One region of the Streptomyces sp. NPDC059009 genome, then DNA from elsewhere that is predicted to be linked to it. Evidence: riboswitches for the same ligand, from Rfam matches in the RefSeq annotation. Region 1 holds a riboswitch; the other holds the start of a gene.
The links. A riboswitch is a leader RNA that binds a small molecule or an ion and turns the genes downstream of it on or off. The one in region 1 is predicted to bind cobalamin.
Positions count from the first base shown of each region.

Region 2: it holds a riboswitch for cobalamin, as region 1 does, so the genes downstream of both, ACFWYM_RS28075 (CbtB-domain containing protein) here and ACFWYM_RS08970 (CoA-acylating methylmalonate-semialdehyde dehydrogenase) in region 1, are expected to answer to the same signal.

Region 1 is NZ_JBHYJB010000007.1:60,934-63,798, forward strand. Features, by position in the region: gene ACFWYM_RS08965 (acyl-CoA dehydrogenase family protein) at 1-176, opposite strand, end outside; gene ACFWYM_RS08970 (CoA-acylating methylmalonate-semialdehyde dehydrogenase) at 182-1,705, opposite strand; cobalamin riboswitch at 1,935-2,123, opposite strand; gene ACFWYM_RS08975 (3-hydroxybutyryl-CoA dehydrogenase) at 2,168-2,865, opposite strand, start outside.
Region 2 is NZ_JBHYJB010000030.1:119,821-122,685, reverse strand. Features, by position in the region: gene ACFWYM_RS28080 (ANTAR domain-containing protein) at 13-783, shown strand; cobalamin riboswitch at 1,142-1,270, shown strand; gene ACFWYM_RS28075 (CbtB-domain containing protein) at 1,304-1,522, shown strand; gene ACFWYM_RS28070 (CbtA family protein) at 1,545-2,345, shown strand; gene cpt (chloramphenicol phosphotransferase CPT) at 2,437-2,865, opposite strand, start outside.

The DNA of each region.
Region 1 (2,865 bases):
TCCTCGCGGACATAGACGCCGCCGAGGCCGAGCCCGGCGGCCTTGCGCAGGACGTCGACGGGGAAGTGCTTGTCGCGGTCCCAGTCGAGGGCGTGCGGGGCGATGTGGTCCTGGGCGAAGTCCAGGGTGGTCTCGACGAGGGCCTGCTGGTCCTCGGTCAGGAGGGTGGTGGTCATCGGCGTCAGCCCATCGTCGGGAGGGTGAAGCTGGCACCCTCGCGCAGTCCTGCGGGCCAGCGGGACGTCACCGTCTTGGTGCGGGTGTAGAAGCGGATGGCGTCCGGGCCGTGCTGGTTGAGGTCGCCGAAGCCGGAGCGCTTCCAGCCGCCGAAGGTGTGGTAGGCGACGGGCACCGGAATGGGCACGTTGACGCCGACCATGCCGGTGTCCACGCGCCGGGTGAAGTCGCGTGCGGTGTCGCCGTCGCGCGTGAAGAGGGCCACGCCGTTGCCGTAGAGGTGCTCGCTGGGCAGCCGGAGGGCCTCCTCGTAGTCGGCGGCGCGCACGACGCACAGGACGGGCCCGAAGATCTCCTCGCGGTAGATCCGCATGTCCGGGGTGACCCGGTCGAAGAGACAGGCACCGGCGAAGAAGCCGTCCTCGTGTCCGGGCAGGGTGAAGTCCCGTCCGTCGACGACGAGTTCGGCGCCTTCCTCGACGCCGAGGCCGACGTAGGAGCGGACCCGGTCGACGGCGTCCTTGCCGACGAGCGGGCCGAAGTCGGACTCGGGGTCGTCGCTGCGGCCGATGCGCAGCGCGGCGATGCGCTCCTTGAGGCGGGCCACGAGGGCGTCGGCGGTCTGCTCCCCGACGGGGACGGCGACGGAGATCGCCATGCAGCGTTCGCCCGCGGAGCCGTAGCCCGCGCCGATCAGCGCGTCGACGGCCTGGTCGAGGTCGGCGTCCGGCATCACGATCATGTGGTTCTTGGCGCCGCCGAAGCACTGGGCGCGCTTGCCGTGGGCGGCGGCGGTGGCGTAGACGTGCGCGGCGACGGGGGTGGAGCCGACGAAGCCGAGGGCGGCGACGCGCGGGTCCTCCAGGAGGGTGTCGACGGCTTCCCGGTCGCCGTGCAGGACGTTGAGGACACCGGGCGGCAGGCCCGCCTCCAGGAACAGTTCGGCGATCCGCAGCGGTACCGACGGGTCCCGCTCGGAGGGCTTGAGGATGAAGGCGTTGCCGCAGGCGAGGGCGGGTGCGGCCTTCCACAGCGGGATCATCGCGGGGAAGTTGAACGGGGTGATGCCCGCGACGACGCCGAGGGGCGCGCGCAGCGAGTGGACGTCGATGCCGGTGCCCGCGTTGTCGGTGAACTCGCCCTTGAGCAGATGCGGGATGCCCGCCGCGAACTCCACGACCTCCAGGCCGCGTTGGATGTCGCCGTGGGCGTCGGCGATGGTCTTGCCGTGCTCGGCGGACAGGAGCCGGGCCAGGGCGTCCTTCTCGTCCTCGACGAGCTGGAGGAACCGCAGCAGCACGCGGGCGCGGCGCTGCGGGTTCCACTGGCCCCAGCCGGGCTGCGCGCGGGCGGCGTCGGCGATCGCCGCCTCGGTCTCGGCGCGGCTCGCGAGGGGCACGCGGGCCTGGATCCGGCCGGTGTTGGGGTCGTACACGTCGCCGTGGGAGCCGGAGGTTCCTGGGGTGTGCTTGCCGCCGATGAAGTGGGTCAACTCACGTACGGGGGCGGTGACTTGGTCGCGGACCATGGGTGTGCCTGCTCTCGTCAGGTGATCCGGGATGGCGCGCCGCCGCGCCGCGCGCACGCGGTGGCGTGCGGGAGCGGGGCTGCGCGAGACCGCGAAGGACGGTGGGCCGTCAGGGGGTTGCGACGGCCGTTCGACGCTCGCCGTGCGGGGGCCGGGCCCGTCGGGCCGCGGTTCCGCCGGGGACGCGTGTGCACACCGGTGCCATGCGTGTCAGCTCCATCCTCGTGGACAACACGGAACATCCCGCGGCCGGTATCCTGACTCCCGGATCTGCGCGCGCCGTCCGCCTTCCCGACTCCCCCTTCAGGGTTCATCGGTGGCGTACCGCTCGACGGCACACTCCCCGGTCACAGTGGCGGGACCGTGCCGGATTCACACCGGCTTCCCTGCACCGCGGGCCTTGGTCGCGACTATATAGTTGGACGTCCTAGTAAATCTAGGCCCCGCCGTCCAGGACCCCGGCTAAGCCCCCTCGTAGGCGTGGAACCCCCGTCCGCTCTTGCGGCCGAGCAGCCCCGCCTCCACCATGCGCTGGAGCAGCGGCGGCGGGGCGTACAGGGGTTCCTTGAACTCGTCGTACAGGGATTCCGCGATGGACGCGACGGTGTCGAGGCCGATGAGGTCGGCCAGTCTGAGCGGGCCCATGGGGTGCGCGCAGCCCAGCTCCATCCCGGCGTCCACGTCGGTGGCGGTGGCGAAGCCCGACTCGGCCATCCGGATCGCGGACAGCACGTACGGGATCAGGAGCGCGTTGACGACGAATCCCGCGCGGTCCCGGGAGTGGACGACGGTCTTGCCCAGCGTGCCCGTCACGAACTCGCGGACGGTGTCGAGGACGTGGGGCGCCGTGTGCAGCGAGCTCACGACCTCGACCAGCGGCAGCACCGGCACGGGGTTGAAGAAGTGCAGGCCGAGCACGCGGTCGGTGCGCCCGGTGGCCATGCCGAGGCGCATCACGGGGATCGAGGAGGTGTTGGTCGCGAGGATCGCCTCCGGATCCTCGACGATCTTGTCGAGTGCGGTGAAGACCTCCGTCTTGGCGTCGGCGTTCTCCACGACCGCCTCGATGACGAGCCGGCGGTCGGCCAGGTCGTCGAGGCTGCCGGTGAAGCTCATCCGGGTCAGTGCGTCCTCGGCGGAGATGCGGTCCAGCTTGCCGC
Region 2 (2,865 bases), on a different contig from region 1:
GGGGAGGCGGATGTGGACCGCACCACGGAACTCCGGCTGGCGGAAGTCGTGGTGGAGAGCGCGGACACGCTGCGGGACGACTTCCAGGCCGAGCACTATCTGCGCGGCATGGCCGACCACTGTGTGGAGCTGTTCGGCGCGCGCACCGCCGGGGTGATGTTCACCCACCGCACGAGTGAGGGCCGCACCATCGCGCTCGCCCCCAGCAACCACCAACAGGAGCTCGCGACCGCCCTCTTGAGGTCCCAGCAGAACGACGGGCCGTGCGTGGAGAGCTACAGCACCGGCACGACGGTGGCGCCCGTGCGGCTCACCGAGACGGTGACGGCGATCCGCTGGCCCGAGTTCACCGCACAGGCCCTGGAGCACGGCGTCACGATGACGTACGCGGTGCCGATGCGCCGCGGCCAGTCCGTGTTCGGTGTGCTCAATGCCTTCCTCTCCCGACAGGCCACGCCCAACGGGGAGGTGCGGTGCGCCGAGATCCTGGCGAACGCGGCCGCCCTCGGGCTGCACAACCACGAGGCGTACGCCGGCTACCGCACGCTCAGCAGACAGCTGGAGACGGCGCTGACCAGTCGCATTCGCGTCGAACAGGCCAAGGGCATACTCGCCGAGCGCTGGCGCACCGGAATGGAGCCCGCCTTCGCCGCCCTGCGCGGCTACGCACGCAGGGAACGCCTGGCCATCGACCGGGTCGCGGGCGAGCTGATCGACGGGAAGCTCGACGATGCGACGCTGCGCCCCGGCAGGTCCGAACCTGATGAACCGGGGCCCCTCTGAGCTGTGGCGATCACGCACCGCGATCTCGCCACGACTTGGCGTCAAACGCCCTCTAGGCCAGGAGGCATATTCGCTCTACAGTCGGTTCTGACGGCCCAAGCCCCCGGCCGGATCAGGCTGAACCTGCCCACCCCGCAAGCGGGTCGGCACCACAGCTCCCGCGCCGGCGCCGGGTTACTCCCGCGACTCGTGCGCGCGCGGTGGAGGACCAGCCCGGTCGACGGTTCCGGGGGGAGCGGTCCGTCGACCGGGCGACGGTCCACCGTCGCGAGCGGGCTTGCGCAGGTCGCAGGGGGCGCAGGGGCGCGGGCGTGGTTGACAGTGTCCATGCCGGACTGGGACTCTCCGGGACGACAAGTCCATACATCGAGGCGACGGTTGACAGGAACCCGGTGCGATTCCGGGGCGGTCCCGCCACTGTGACCCCGTGCGTGCTCCCCAGACGTGCGCGGAAGTCAGGAACTGAGCCGTCGTCCTCCTGCCATGGGGCGTGGAAACCCCAGAAGGAGGCCCACCCGGTATGTCTCTGCACACTGCACCGACCACCGACACCACGGCGGCCCAGGCCGCCGCGACCCAGACGCGCGACTGGCTCATCGCGTCCGGCGCGGCGATCCTCGCGCTGATCGCGCTGTACGCGGTGTTCATCGACAACGGCTCGCTGATCTCGGCGACCGGCAGCTACCTGCACGAGTTCGCGCACGACGGCAGGCACCTCTTCGGTGCCCCCTGCCACTAGACGGGCGGGCGATCTCAGCACCATGTCCTCCCCAACACCTGTACTCCCCCTGCTCGGGCGCGGGTTGGCGGCGGGAGGGGCGGCGGGCCTCGCGGCCGGTCTCTTCTCCCTCCTCCTCGCCGAGCCCCTGATGGACCGCGCGATCCGCGCCGAGGAGAAGCGCACGGCCGCCGAGGAGCACGCGCACGGCGCCGGCCAGTCCATGCAGCACCACGAGGAGCTGTTCACCCGCTCGACTCAGCACCTGGGACTGGTAGTTGCCTCCGTGGTCGCCGGTCTCGCGATCGGCGTGCTGTTCGCGGTGGCGTACGCCCTGGTGCACCGGCGCGCTCCGCAGACGTCCCCCTGGCCGCGCGCCCTGACCTTCGCGGCGGCCGCGTTCGTCGCGGTCTCGCTCCTGCCGGGCCTGCGCTACCCGGCGAACCCGCCGGGCGTCGGCGACTCCGGCACGGTCGGCGACCGGCAGGCGATGTGGCTGGCGTCGGTCGCGATCGGCGTGCTCGGCATGTTCCTGGCGTGGCAGGTGTATGTGCGCCTGGCCGCCAAGTCCCTTCCGGTGCGCCAGATCGCGGTGGCCCTCACGACGGTCGCCGTGCTCGCGCTGCTCTTCACGCTGCCCGACAACCCGGACCCGGTCCCGGTGGACGCGGTCCTGCTGTGGAACTTCCGGATGCTGTCGCTCGCCTCGCATGTGCTGCTGTGGGCGGTGTTCGCGGCGGTCTTCGGCGGCCTCGGCCTGCGCGCGGCCGCGAAGTCGGCTTCGGCGGAGGGCAGTTACGCCCGCAAGTCCCCGAACACGGTCTCCGTGGAGCCCACGGCCTGACGTCCCGGTCGAGGGCGGCCCCGCGGCGGGACCGGGGCCGCCGTCACCACCGCCGTCATCGCCGCCGTCACCGGCAACGGCACCATCACCGTCACCCACGCTCCGTGAGGCACGCCGCGACGGCCCGCGCGCACTCCAGCGACTCCCGGCCCGCGGTGTCGACCTCCATGTCGTAGCGCACCCCCTGGTGCACCGACTCGGCCTGCCCCGCGGCCATTCCGCCGGCCCGGTCGCCCCGCGCCAGCTCCCGCCCCGCCGCCACCTCGGGGTCGCAGCGCACGCCCACCCACAGCACGGGCACGTCCACGAGCGCCTTCTCCCAGCGGGCCTGCGAGGCGGCGCCGCCGAGGAAGACCTCGTCGACGACGACGTTCGCCCCGGCCCGCGCCATCGCGGCGACCCCCTCGATCCATGCGGCCTCCAGGGCCCGGAACCCCTCCCCCACGCTCACTTCGCCGTCCGCCGCGATCCCGATGCCCGCGTCCGACGACGTCATCGACGCGGGCAGGGCGTCGACGAA